4 regions of the Mesorhizobium sp. Arg314 genome follow, and region 2 is predicted to be linked to each of the others. Evidence: riboswitches for the same ligand, from Rfam matches in the RefSeq annotation. Region 2 holds a riboswitch; each other region holds the start of a gene.

Region 1 (3,416 bases), on a different contig from region 2:
GGCGTCCTGGAGTGCGGTCCGCACCACCTTTGCCGGGTCGACGATGCCAGCCTTGATCATATCGACATAAATCTCGTTCTGGGCGTCGAAGCCCTGATTGGAGTCCTTGCCCTCAGAGAGCTTGCCGACGACGATCGAACCTTCGACGCCTGCATTTTCTGCGATCTGGCGGATCGGCGCCTCGAGCGCGCTCAGCACGATCGAGATACCCGCCGTCACATCGGCATTGGCGCCATTCAAGCCGGCAAGCGACGACCTGGCGCGCAGCAACGCCACGCCGCCGCCCGGAACGATGCCTTCTTCGACAGCGGCGCGCGTGGCGTTCAGCGCATCGTCGATGCGGTCCTTCTTTTCCTTGACTTCCGATTCGGTGGCGCCACCGACGCGGATGACCGCAACGCCGCCGGCGAGCTTCGCCAGCCGCTCCTGCAGCTTTTCCTTGTCGTAATCGGAAGTGGTTTCCTCGATCTGACTTTTGATCTGCTGTATGCGCGCCTGAATGGTCGCCTTGGTGCCGGCGCCGTCGACGATTGTGGTCGTGTCCTTCTCGATCAGCACGCGCTTGGCGCGGCCGAGCATCTCGATGGTGACATTTTCGAGCTTGATGCCGAGATCCTCCGAAATCATCTGGCCCGAGGTGAGCACGGCGATGTCTTCCAGCATCGCCTTGCGGCGATCGCCGAAGCCCGGCGCCTTGACGGCCGCGACCTTCAGGCCGCCGCGCAGCTTGTTGACGACAAGCGTTGCCAGCGCTTCGCCCTCGACGTCCTCCGAGATGATCAGCAGCGGCTTGCCGCTCTGCACCACGGCTTCGAGGATCGGCAGCAATGCCTGCAGGTTGCCGAGCTTCTTTTCATGGATGAGGACGTAGGCGTCTTCCAGCTCGGCGCGCATCTTGTCGGCATTGGTGACGAAATAGGGCGAGAGGTAGCCGCGGTCGAACTGCATGCCCTCGACGACGTCGAGTTCGGTCTCGGCGGTCTTGGCTTCCTCGACGGTGATGACGCCGTCGTTGCCGACCTTGTCCATCGCCTTGGCGATCATGTCGCCGACGGTGGCATCGCCATTGGCGGCGATGGTGCCGACCTGCGCGATCTCGGCGGAGGATTTCACCTTCTTGGACCGCGCCTGGATTTCCTTGATCACGGCGGTAACGGCCTGGTCAATGCCACGCTTCAGGTCCATCGGGTTCATGCCGGCGGCGACGAGCTTGACGCCTTCGCGCAGGATCGAGGCGGCCAGCACCGTGGCGGTGGTTGTGCCGTCACCGGCAAGGTCGTTGGTCTTCGAGGCCACTTCGCGCACCATCTGCGCGCCCATGTTCTCGAACTTGTCGGCAAGCTCGATTTCCTTGGCGACGGCGACGCCGTCCTTGGTGATGCGTGGCGCGCCATAGGCCTTGTCGATGACGACATTGCGGCCCTTGGGGCCAAGCGTCACCTTGACGGCGTTGTTGAGGAGCTCGACCCCGCGCAGCATGCGGTCGCGGGCATCGGAGGAGAATTTGATTTCCTTGGCGGGCATGATTTTTTCCAGTTCGGTTGGGAGTGGCCCGACGACGGCGTCGCCCCGATACTCAGGATCGGAGCGTCCTACGCGCGTCCGGGAATACGCGCGGCGCTCACGTCAGGCGGCCTTCTTGGCAGCTACGGTCTTGTTGATGATGCCCATGATGTCAGCTTCCTTCATGATCAGAAGGTCCTCGCTGTCGATCTTGACCTCGGTGCCCGCCCATTTGCCGAACAGGATGAGGTCGCCCGCCTTGACCTCGAGCGCGATCAGAGCGCCGTTTTCGTCGCGTGCGCCCTGGCCGACGGCGATGACTTCGCCTTCCTGCGGCTTGTCCTTGGCATTGTCGGGAACAATGATGTCGCCCTTGGAATTGGCGTCACTTTCCGCGTGCCTGATGACGACGCGGTCGTGGATTGGCCGAAATTTCATGGAAGCTTCTTTCTGGGGCCGGTATAGGCGGCCACGCCCATATATAGGCCGATTGGCACTCGTTAGATAGAAGTGCCAAACTTAATTCTCGAGCGCCCCAAAATAATGGAAATCAAGATAGGGGTAATCAAAAACAGTTCCTGCATCTCGGCACCTTGCCAGACCTTGGCCCAGTGGTCATGTCGAGACGAAAAGCGCCGCTGCCGTTGCGGGGGCAGCGCCGGCACCGACTTCCCAATTATCCCATCCGCGAGACGAACGGCCACCTTAAGCACCCTGATCAAATCATCGATCGCCCAAACCGGTCCACCAGAATGCGAGATCGGTCAGGGGCAAGGACGACTGGCGGTAATAGGGACTTACTCCGCCGCTTCGGCGTAGCGCGCCGGCACATAGTTGAGGATCGGCCCAAGCCAGCGCTCGACCTCGGCCAGCGGCATGGCCTTGCGCCGCGCATAGTCCTCGACCTGATCGCGCTCGACCTTAGCGACGCCGAAATAATAGCTTTCGGGATGCGACAGGTAGATGCCGGAGACGGAGGAGCCAGGCCACATGGCGAAGCTTTCGGTTAGGCTCACGCCCGCATTGCCTTCGCCGTCGAGCAGGCGAAACAGCGTCGCCTTTTCGGTGTGGTCGGGTTGGGCCGGATAGCCGGGTGCGGGGCGGATGCCGCGATAGGGCTCGCCGATCAGGTCGTCCGGGGCCAGGTTCTCATCGGGCGCGTAACCCCAGAACTCCTTGCGCACCTTCTCGTGCATGCGCTCGGCGAACGCTTCGGCGAAACGGTCAGCCAGCGCCTTGACCATGATCGAGGAATAGTCGTCGTTGGCCCGCACGAAGCGCTCGGCGATCGCCACTTCCTCGATGCCCGCGGTGACTATGAAGCCGCCGAGATAGTCGGCCTTGCCGCTGTCCGCAGGCGCGACGAAATCCGACAGTGCGACATTGGCCTTGCCGTCGCGCTTGGCCAGCTGCTGGCGCAGCGCGAAGAATGTCGCCAGTTCGTGCGAGCGGGCCTCATCCGTGAACAGTCTGATATCGTCGCCGGCAGTATTGGCCGGCCAGAAGCCGATCACGCCCTTGGGCGCAAACCATTTTTCCGCGATGATCTTCGCCAGCATCGCCTGGGCGTCCTCGAAGAGCTGGCGTGCCGCCGGCCCCCGGTCCTGATCGTCGAGGATTTTGGGATAGCGGCCCTTCAACTCCCAGGTTTGGAAGAATGGGGTCCAGTCGATATAGCGGGCAAGCTCGGCCAGATCCCAGCCTTCGAAGACCCTCAGGCCAAGGAAGGACGGTTTTGGCGGCTCGTAACCCGCCCAGTCGATCTTGTGGGCATTGGCCCGCGCCCTGGCGAGCGGCAGCCGCTGCTTGTCGGCTTCGCTGCGCGCATGCGCGTCGGCAATTTTCTTGTACTCCGCGCGAACGTTCTCGACATAGCCGGCCTTGGCCTCGTTCGAAAGCAGTGCCGACACCAC
Region 2 (3,416 bases):
TCCTCCTGAAACCTGGAACGTTCAGAAAAGCCGCTCTTCCTGCGCATCATGACTTCGTCGATAGACGCGAGGCGTCCTTCGACCAGCGGATCATGGACCTTCGGTGACGTCAAACGCGCGGCTGCTGCTTGGGTGGAAGAGTCCAGCTCTGCTGCAACCGCGTCGCGGCCTTCGCACAGGGCCCGGGCGATCGTGGTCAGTTCGTCCATCTTCTGCGCCGCGAATGCGAGCCATGACTTCATGTCATTGTCGAGCGCGGTTTCCTGTTCGAGGTCGATCGGCACGTGTTGAAGCGAGCACGACGGCGCGATCTCCACTCGCTCCAGTGGCCAGCCGGCGACGACCGGCTTGATCCGGTCAAGCATGGGGCGCAGGTTCGCGCGCCAGACGTTGCGACCATCGATCAGGCCAAGCGACAGCACCAGGTCTTTTGGCGCAAGCCGACCCACCACCTCCAATTGTTCGGGAGCTCGTGCAAGGTCGAGATGCAGGCCCGCCACAGGAAGCGAAAGAGCGGTCTCGAGATTGTCCTCCAACCCGCCGAAATAGGTGGCGAGCATGATCTTTAGCTCCGGCACCGCTTGCGACAGTCGCTCGTAGGCAAAATTGAACGCATCTTGCTCGTTTGGAATGAGGTCGAGCACGAGTGCCGGCTCATCGAGCTGCACCCAGTCGGCGCCCGCCAGTTTCAGTCGACGTAGCAGCAGCTCGTAAACCGGCAGAAGCCGCGGCAGCAGCGCAACAGGGTTGAAGTCGCGGGCGGGCGACTTGGCGAGCTTGAGGAAGGTGACCGGCCCAAGGATGACCGGGCGGGTGTGAATGCCCAACGCCCTGGCATCGAGGAAGTGATCCAACGGCTTTGAGGACGATAGGGCAAAGGCTTGATCGTCGGCGAGCTCCGGGACCATGTAGTGGTAGTTGGTGTCGAACCACTTGGTCATTTCCAGGGCTGTCACGGCCTGATCGGTCTGCCCGCCACCAGCAGCCTCTCCTTGGCTGCCACGAGCCATGGCAAAATAGGTGTCGAGCGAGATTTCTCCCTCCCTCCAGCCATAGCGTGGCGGGATAGCGCCGACCATTATTGCTGTGTCGAGCACATGATCATAGAGCGAAAAGTCGTTGGACGGGATCTTTGTGACGCCGCGGTCGCGTTGTTCAATCCAGTTCGCGACACGCAGCGCCTGCGCCGTTTTGAGAAGGTCGGCAGCGCAACATTTTCCGGACCAATACGCTTCAAGCGCGCGCTTTAGCTCGCGACGGCGCCCAATGCGCGGCACGCCAAGTGTGGCTACAGGAACTTTGTTAGAGAGAGACATACCATACCCCGATGATTGGGACGTGGACGCAAGGCAGACGTTGGCAAGCAGACGAGCCGGTTGCTACGCCCACCGAGACACCCCGCGTGTGGACCTTGTTCGCCGTGGCAGGTCTCCTGGCTCGCGGGTCGACACCTCAGCCCGTCTTCCCGAGGCTATTCACCTCAGTGACTTGAATAGGCTTGGCTCGCCGCTTACAGTTGCGGGGGGCAGCGCCGGCATCTACCGGCTTCCCTCTTAGCTCCGTGCGGCTAACCGCATCAGAGAACCATCGACAACCGGACACTCGCCGAAGAGAAGATTCCAGTCAAGGTGATATAAACAAATCTTTATGTCTTTATACAATTCTTATTATCGCTCGTGCGTGCGGGATAGCTGTAAACGTCGGCTGACTGCGACCATCCTTGCCACCGAGGGGCTCGGGCAAGTTCTTCCGCTTCTGCCCCTGTTGATGGCGACCTGTCGCAGGTCAAGCCTACCCGTGGTGCCAGGGGTTGACTTCGATCATGCTGGCGGCAACATTTCGGATACACTCGAAGCGAGCATAGGCAGAGGCAATTCGCTCTATTTCCCGGGCACTGCGTGACGCCCCCCCGGGAACTGAACAGTCCCCATTCGGCCCGCTTGGCGGTGACATCGAGGCCAGGCTCGACCTCAGCCGAGCAACATAGCGATCTGGAGGCAGACAGGGGATAGTTTTCGGCGAGCACCCGGTCTGCCAGCAATGGGAGAAGCTTGATACCTTCAATGGCATCCGCGCCACACGCCCCAAACGACCATCATCATGGAAGCAATGCGCTATGGAAGCACCTGCGCTTTGGCGTCGGCACCTCGATGACACGTTCGAGTTCCTCAATCAGATCCGCAACAGCTCGAGCCAGCAAGAAATCTGCCAGCACCTGATTTTCCATGCCGAGCGGTTTGGCGCCAGAAACGTGCTGGCAGGACCGATCCCGCCACCGCGAGCGCTGAGGCGCGAGCAGATTTCCCATGTGCTGCTTGACGCCTGGCCACAGCAATGGTCAGAGCGCTATTTTTCGAACGGCTACCTTTATCGCGACCCTACCATCCAACTCGTGAAGCGTGGGGCCACGCCCTTCCGGTGGAGCGAGATCGATCAGGTTGCCAGCGTTTGCTCTTTCGGCCGACGGGTCATGGCGGAGGCATCGGAGTTTAAGCTACGCGACGGATTCACGATACCGTTCGCGACTTTGAACGGACAGGCGGTGGGATTTTCCGTTGCAGGGGAGAAGCTCGAGCCAGATCCTCACGACCGGCTCGCCTTTCAGTTTGTCGCCGCGTGCGCCTTCGGTTGCGCGGTTGTTCTTGCCGAGGGAAAACGAACTTCGAAACCCGTACGTCTGTCGCCTCGACAACAGGATGTCCTGCGCTGGGCTGCCGAAGGCCTCACCGTCGGCGATATTGCGGATCGCCTGAACATCAGCCGCAACACGGCAGATACCCATCTGCGATTGGTGCGCGAGAGGCTCGGCGTGACAAACAACGTGCACGCCGTCACGAAAGCTTTCCGCCTGGGGCTGATCAGCTAGCCTCACACAATTGCGTGATGCCGCATCGGTCCGCGATGAACCATTTGGTTGGCCTCGAAACTGGAGAACAACCGAGATGCTTCTTGCCGTCACGTCGCACAATGCCGACGAATAACAGGCGGACCTGGATCAGGCGTTTCGTCTGCGCCACAACGTGTTTGTCGAGGAAAGGCGCATGCGACACGGGCCGCATCGAGTAGCGGCTCAGATCGTGATAGACCTGCTCACCGCACGTCGGTCCCAGTTCCCGCACGCGCGACTGTCGGCTTGCCGAAAGGAGTCGCAAGACCCAGCGCATGAGCTTCGGCAAGTACAAAGGCCGGAGCCGAACGGGCACCATCCGGGTCAAGCACCGCTTCGGCATCCGCGGCCCAAGGGCTAGTGCATGCAGCCAGGGAACGCCATCAGGGCGGTGCTCGCCATATCGCTGAAGGCGGTTTGGCCTGGCGTGTCGCGGCAAATCAGGAGGGTCGCGGCCGTCGCCGCTACAGCTCGAAGGCGAAGGCCGCCAATCGCGATCCTGGCCTTCATGCATTCCACTTTCATGGCC
Region 3 (3,416 bases), on a different contig from region 2:
GCAGGTGGAAGAACATGTCGCGCCACCTGGGCTCGACGACCGCGCCGGTGCTGAAACTCTCGCCGCTGAACTGGCAAAGGATCCAGGAGGCGCCGCTGCGCACCATGTCCGCATCGATGTCCGAGATCAGCGCGTTCGCGTCGCGTTCGGCCGACGGCATCGTCGCCATATAGGTGAGCAGTGCCTTGGCGGTGGCGAGATAGGCGTGGCTGCATTCGTTGAAGGGGCTTTCCTCATCACCGAGGCTTCCCGGCATCAGGCCCCAGAGGCAGTAGGTGTATTGCAGATTGCCGTGATTGTAGAGCCGCCGGAAGGTCGGGTCGGTCACGGTCTGGCGCCGGGCGAGGTCGAGGATGTCGCCGCGATAGCGCGCGATCACCGCCATCTGGCCGTGGGTCAGGCTGGGGATCTGGATGCCGGGGGAAGGGGGCGTGGAGGACCCGCTATGCGCTTGCGCCGAAGCTGCCAGCAAGACCAGCAGTGCAACCGCCAGAAAGCAGTCAGCCGCCAGGGCGCAGAACCGTGGCGGCCAACGCATCGGATGTCAGGCGTAACGGCGTGCCGGGCCGCGCTGGTCGCGCGCCGCGACCACGCGCGCGGCAACCGCGCCAAAGCCGAGCCCGACGACGGTCCAGAGCACGAGCTGGATGCCGAGCGAAGCGACGCGGAACTGCCACAGCACGATCGCCGAGAAGTTCTCCGGCACCTCGTTGATGTCGGGAAGTGCTGCCTTCACCAGCGCGAAGACCACGAGGAAGGCGAGCCCAGCCACGATCGAGGCGTTCCAGGCGCCGAGCTGGTTCCACAGCCGCTGCGCCAGCCCAACCGCCGCCACCATCGCCGCGATCGAGATCACGATCATGATGAAGAACAGCTCGGTGCGGTAGCCGATGGTTTCGGGATTGCCGACCGCGGGTGGGTTCGCCGGGTATTTGAGGCTGGGCACGACGATCACGGCGAGGAAGCCGAGCAGCGCCAGCAGCGCCGAGGTGCCGCGAGGCCCGAGCGAGCCCAGACGGCCATAGGCATAGGCGAAGACCAGCGAGAACAGCCCACCGAGGGCGGCGCCGTAGACCAGCACGCCGGTTGCGAGGCCAATGCCGGCCTGCGTGGCGCGGCTGACCATCTCGGGCTCCGGCGCCTCGCCGGCGGCCTGGGCCTGCTGTTCCTCGTAGGCGATCGCCTTGTCGACTTGCGGCTCGCCATAGACGCGGGCGAAGGCGAATGCCAGAATCCCCGCGACCAGCCCGACAAGCATGCCGCGCAGCAAAAGTTTTCCGACCATGTCACTATCCCTCTGAGCAATTCCAGGAAAAGTGGGTAGCGGTTTTCCGTCCGGAATTGCGTTCAACCAACCAAGCAATTCCAGGAAAAGTGGGTAGCGGTTTTCCGTCCGGAATTGCGTTCAACCAACCAAGCAATTCCAGGAAAAGTGCGTAACGGTTTCCCGTCCGGAATTGCGTTGAGCCAGAATCGAAAGCGAGTTCAGCGATGCCGAACCGCTTTAGTGGCAGGGGAAGCCGAGCAGGTGGCGGCCGTCATGCACGAATTCGTGCACCGCCGTGCCGCGGATCAGCGACGTCGCGCCTTCTTCCGCGCCGACGAAATAGATCATCAGCATCAGCATCAGGCCGCCGAAGATGGCCCAGGGCAGAAGCTCGCGAACCGGAATCGCAACCGGACCGTAGCTGGGGGCGAAGGTGGTGTCGGACATATTGACCTCCCGTGGGATACTGCGTCCCGTTGATCGAACAATGCTGCGGAATAAGGCCTGACTTTCGGCTGGTGCCGATCACAGTGGCGCGACCGTGCCGGACTCGCACCGGCTTCCAATCCCGTATAGCGCTAAAACACTTGTCAGCACTTCGTTCGCCTGTCAACGACATGTAATGGCGGCACGGCTTCGTGAGGCCTATTTTTCACTGGGCCACGGAGTTTTCATGCTCGCCCGCCTGACGATGATCGCAAGCGCTGCGACGCCCGGCATGCGCAAGGGCCGCTTTCCGAAGGACGAGGCGCCGGATGCGCGGGCCCTCGAGCGTGCGGGCGCGCTGGCCGCTTCGCTGCGCCGCGCCGATCGCGTCTGGACAAGTCCAGCACTTGCCGCGCGGCGGACGGCCCAGGCGCTTGGCCTTGACGCCACGGTCGAGCCGTTGCTTGCCGAGCAGGATTTCGCGCATTGGGCCGGCAAGAGCTTCGAGGAGGTGCAGGCCCAGGACCCGAATGGCATGGCGGCCTGGTTCGCCGACGCGGACGCAGCGCCCCATGGCGGCGAATCGCTTGCCGCCGTCGCCAGGCGCGGTGCCGCGCTGATGGAGCGCCTGGCCGGCGAGAGCGGCCACACCATCGCGCTCACCCATGCCATGCCGATCCGCGCCGCCATGCTGCATGTGCTGGGCGCGCCGCTTTCCTCGGTGTGGAAGATCGACATCGAGCCGCTGTCGCTCACCGAATTCCGCGGCGACGGCCGCCGCTGGGTGCTGCACGCGAGCGGTGTCGTCGTCGCCGGCTGAGCAGTCGGGCGTGAACGGTCCGCCGGCGGATCCTGTCACGCTTGGATAGCCGTTCGGCGCGATATCAAGCTGCTTTACCCTTTCAGCGATCGCTAACGGAACGGAAACGCCTCGCTGCTATGGTGCTGCCCCGTGGCGAGGAGGACCGCGCCCGAGGAGCCCGCCGGATATGGCCAAATTTCCCGAGACCGAGCGCCGTCTTCATGTGCGCGAATTCGTGCTCAAGGAAGCCACGATCATTGCCGGCGGCGTCAGGATCGGCTGCTCGGTCAGGAACCAGCACCATCATGGCGCGGAATTGCGCGTGAGCGTGGATGTCGACATCCCGGAACGCTTCCTGCTCGAGGTTCCGGCCGACGATACAGTCTATCGCGCTTTGGTGCGCTGGCGGCGCAACGACCGCATCGGCGTGGCGCTCTACAGCAATGCGCTGAAGGACTGACGCTCAAAGATAGCGGCGCACGCTCGCCTTGTAGGCGCGGTAGGGTTCGCCGAACTTGCGTTCCAGATAGGCTTCCTCGCGCAGCACCACGCCGTAATGCAGGATCGGGAAGCTCGCGACGAGGGCGACGACGGCCCACCAGCTGTCGAAGAGAAGCCCGATTCCCAGAAGCAGCCCCATCAGGCCAATATAAAGCGGGTTGCGGGTGAAGCCGAACGGACCGCCGGTGATGATCGCGGTGGTCGGCAGCGTCGGGTTCACATTGGTGCCGCCGCGCAACATGGTGGAGCGTCCCCAGGCGATGATCGCAATAGCGAGTACCGCCAGCACGATGCCGAGCACCATGGTCAGTGGCCTGCCGCCGATGGCCAATGGCCAGACATAGCGCAGCGCCAGCATCACGATCAGCGCCACGAGAAAGAGCAGCGGCGGGAACACCGCAACACCCGGATTGTCCGCTT
Region 4 (3,416 bases), on a different contig from region 2:
GGCGAAGGTCGCGAAGGGCCGCAAGCCGCATTGACGGCAACCGCTCGGCGTCCGCCTTCCAGGCGGCGGCGAGGCCAGCGAGATCGCTGTCGGTAAAGGACAGCGCCACGACATCCGCAGGCGTCTGCCTGAGATCGATCGGCTCGGCGAGATCGTCGAGCGAAGCGGATGTGGTGGTGAGGATATGCATCGCTTGTCGTGTTGGCCTCAGCCGGCGAGGATACGCTCGATCGCGGGGCGGTTCAGCCCCTTGAGGCCGATGACGACGAGCCGCGAGCGGCGGTCGTCCTCAGCCGTCCAGGCGCGATCATAATAGTGGTTGACGCGAGGGCCGACGGCCTGGAGCAGGAGGCGCATCGGCTTGCCGCCGACCTCGACGAAGCCTTTGACGCGCAACACGTTTTCCTGCTCGGCGGCAAGGGCGACGCGCTTTGCCAGCTCGTCCGGGTTGGCGATCGAGGGAATGTCGACGATGAAGGTGTCGAAGTCGTCATGCTCGTGGTCGAAGGCGCCGTCATGATGCGACTTGCGGTTCTCGATGTCGTCCTCGACGGCGAGACCGAGGCCAAGCAGCACGGACGGGTCGACCTTGCCGTGCGATGTCGGCACGATTTTCACGGCGCGGGAGGAGTGCTCGTTGATGACGGTGTTGGCGCGGGCAGAGCCGGCGGTGTCCATCAGATCGCTCTTCGACAGGATGATCAGGTCGGCGCAGGCGATCTGGTCCTCGAACACCTCTTCGACCGGATCGTCATGGTCGAGCGTCACGTCCGCCGCGCGCTGCGCCTGCAGGGCATCCATGTCGGCGGCGACGCGGCCGTCGGCCAGCGCCGGGCCGTCGACCACCGCGATGACGCCGTCGACCGTCACGCGGCTTTTCACAGTCGGCCACTGAAAGGCCTGGACGAGCGGCTTCGGCAAAGCGAGGCCCGAAGTTTCGATCAGGATGTGATCGACCTTGGGCGTGCGCGACAGGATCTGGTCGAGCGCCGGAACGAAATCATCGGCGACGGTGCAGCAGATGCAGCCGTTGGCCAACTCGACAATGTTTTCCTCAGGACAGGTATCGATGCCGCAGCCTTTCAGGATTTCGCCGTCGATGCCGATGTCGCCGAATTCGTTGACGATGATCGCAATACGCTTGCCGCCAGCGTTTTCCAGGAGATGGCGGACCAGCGTCGTCTTGCCGGCGCCGAGAAAGCCGGTGACGACGGTGCAGGGAACACGGGAAACGGAAGCGTTCATGGTCAGTCCTTCAGCATGTCGAGGGGAGGGATGCGGGCAACGAGGCCGCGCTTGAGGGAATCGGGACGGCCACGCCAGGGGATCAGTCCATCGGTCGAAGTGGCGAAGAGTTTTGCGCCGGCAACGAGGTCTGCGCCGCTGGTCGTATTCAAGTCGCCGAAAACGTAACTCCAGCAACCGTCGCGCAGGAGCGCGGCGCTTAGGCGGCGCTTGCAATTGCCGAGGCATTCGACGGTGCGGATGCGGATTTTCTCGCCCGATGCGGCGCAGCGCGCATCTTCGGCCAGCAGCGCGCCGGCGCGCTGCTGCGCGTCCGAACCGGTTTCGTCGCGGCAGGATGAGCAGACGATGACGGTCACGCCAGCCAGTGCGTCGCCATCGCTGGACGCATTGTCCGCTGTGCCAGCCGAAAAACTGCCGTTGTGGTCCAAAAAACCATGCTCCTTGCCCGGAAACCCGCCGGGCGATCGGATTCAAAAAGTCTCAGACGGCAGGTCTCCTGGCTCGCGCTTCATCGCCCTGAATGCCGCCTTCCCGGGAACATCCCAGTGGTTTTCGGCCGAGGCTCGTCGCTTACAGTTGCGGGGACAGCCGCGGATTTGGGTTTTGACCCGCACCGCATTCCCTCTTGGCCCTTGCCGTTGCGGGCAAGAGACCGTCTGGGCCGGATTTAGGCTTTTGCAGGCGACAGTGTCAACGCACGGCTACGACACCGCGATGTCGGCCAGCGGCTGCCCCAGATCGCCGGCGGGCGTTACCTCGATGCGTTCCAGGCCTAGCCAGCCTTGCATCTGCTTCAGCTCTTCGAACAACCGGGCGGCCGTGTCGGGCGGAGCGCCGGGCTCGGCATAGGTGGCATGGACGCGCAGCACGCTGGCCGGACGGTCGGCCCTCAGATCGACGCGGGCGACGATCCGGTCGCCGAGCAGGAAGGGCAGCACGTAATAGCCGTATTGGCGCTTTTCGGCAGGCGTGTAGATTTCGATGCGGTAGCGGAAGTCGAACAGTTTTTCCGTCCGCGTGCGCTCAAAGACGACCGGATCGAAGGGGGCGAGCAGGGCGCGGGCCTCTATCCGGCGCGGGATACGGGCGTCCTTGTGAAGATAGGCGGTTTTTTCCCACCCCTCGACGCGCACCGGCAGCAATTCGCCCGTCTCGACCAGTTCCTCGATGCGGTCTTTCGTGTCGCCCGGCGCCAGGCGGAAATAGTCGCGCAGGTCGGCATAGGTGGCGATGCCGTGGGCGCGGGCGGAAATGCGCAGCAATTCGCGATGCGCGTCCTCGACCGAGGGCACTGGCAGGTCGAGCACGGCCTGCGGCAAAACGCGCTCGGGCAGGTCGTAATAGCGTTCGAAGCCGCGCCGGTAGGCTGTGGTGATACGGCCGGCCCAGAACAGCCACTCAAAAGCGTGCTTGGCCTCGCTCCAGCCCCACCAGCCGCCATTGCCCTTGTGGCCCTCGATGTCGGATGCGGCGATCGGACCGCGTTCGGCGACTTGCGCGTAGATCTCGTCGATCGTCGCTTTGCGTTCACGGCCCCATTTCGCCAGGCCGAGATACATCTCGTCGCCCTGTTCGGCGCGCTGCATGCGCCAGCGCATCAAAGGCCAGGTTTCGACGGGCAAGAACGAAGCCTCATGCGCCCAATATTCAAAGACGGTGCGCTTGCGGGTGACCGCGGCGTTATCGAGCAGCGCAAGCGGGTAGGGCCCGAGGCGCGAATAGAGCGGCATGTAGTGCGCGCGCACCACGGCGCTGACGGAATCGATCTGCAACAGGCCGGTCCGTGAAAGCACACGCGCAAGGTGCCGGCGATCCGGAACGCCACCGGGCCGAGGGTCGTTAAACCCCTGTGCTCCAAGCGCAATGCGCCTCGCCATGGCCAGCGAAATCTTGTCCTTCATCGAGGCGCCCTTGCCCGGATCATTTGCCGGATTTTTAGCCGGTGATTCCGGCCATGCTAGCAGGCAAATGGCGGGAGATGTGTCAGGAGACAAAAGTGGAGTAAAAAATGAAAGAAATCAAACAAGAGCGGATCGGACCGGTTTCTTCCGATATGGCGTCCAGGGCCGCGAATTGAACAAGGTTTGACTTGCGTCACCGAAACCGCTGCGCTAACCCTCGCCGCGTTGCAGCATGGGCCCTCTTAAAACGGTTCAGCGGTTAAACTG

The links. Region 2 has a riboswitch for cobalamin ahead of metE (5-methyltetrahydropteroyltriglutamate--homocysteine S-methyltransferase). Riboswitches for the same ligand answer to the same signal wherever they lie in the genome.
Region 1: it holds a riboswitch for cobalamin, as region 2 does, so the genes downstream of both, ACWGS9_RS26985 (co-chaperone GroES) here and metE (5-methyltetrahydropteroyltriglutamate--homocysteine S-methyltransferase) in region 2, are expected to answer to the same signal.
Region 3: it holds a riboswitch for cobalamin, as region 2 does, so the genes downstream of both, ACWGS9_RS04885 (CbtB domain-containing protein) here and metE (5-methyltetrahydropteroyltriglutamate--homocysteine S-methyltransferase) in region 2, are expected to answer to the same signal.
Region 4: it holds a riboswitch for cobalamin, as region 2 does, so the genes downstream of both, ACWGS9_RS14640 (DUF1636 family protein) here and metE (5-methyltetrahydropteroyltriglutamate--homocysteine S-methyltransferase) in region 2, are expected to answer to the same signal.

Annotation. Positions count from the first base shown of each region.
Region 1 covers NZ_JBSKBP010000035.1:33,801-37,216, reverse strand. The annotation lists gene groL (chaperonin GroEL) at 1-1,524, opposite strand, end outside; gene ACWGS9_RS26985 (co-chaperone GroES) at 1,627-1,941, opposite strand; cobalamin riboswitch at 2,041-2,226, opposite strand; gene metH (methionine synthase) at 2,301-3,416, opposite strand, start outside.
Region 2 covers NZ_JBSKBP010000041.1:31,065-34,480, reverse strand. The annotation lists gene metE (5-methyltetrahydropteroyltriglutamate--homocysteine S-methyltransferase) at 1-1,316, opposite strand, end outside; cobalamin riboswitch at 1,406-1,604, opposite strand; gene ACWGS9_RS28450 (helix-turn-helix transcriptional regulator) at 2,117-2,866, shown strand.
Region 3 covers NZ_JBSKBP010000003.1:193,599-197,014, forward strand. The annotation lists gene ACWGS9_RS04875 (hypothetical protein) at 1-538, opposite strand, end outside; gene ACWGS9_RS04880 (CbtA family protein) at 545-1,285, opposite strand; gene ACWGS9_RS04885 (CbtB domain-containing protein) at 1,505-1,714, opposite strand; adenosylcobalamin (AdoCbl) riboswitch at 1,715-1,858, opposite strand; gene ACWGS9_RS04890 (histidine phosphatase family protein) at 1,941-2,513, shown strand; gene ACWGS9_RS04895 (PilZ domain-containing protein) at 2,683-2,955, shown strand; gene ACWGS9_RS04900 (methyltransferase family protein) at 2,959-3,416, opposite strand, start outside.
Region 4 covers NZ_JBSKBP010000011.1:168,343-171,758, forward strand. The annotation lists gene cobN (cobaltochelatase subunit CobN) at 1-190, opposite strand, end outside; gene cobW (cobalamin biosynthesis protein CobW) at 208-1,245, opposite strand; gene ACWGS9_RS14640 (DUF1636 family protein) at 1,248-1,676, opposite strand; cobalamin riboswitch at 1,718-1,920, opposite strand; gene ACWGS9_RS14645 (winged helix-turn-helix domain-containing protein) at 1,950-3,149, opposite strand.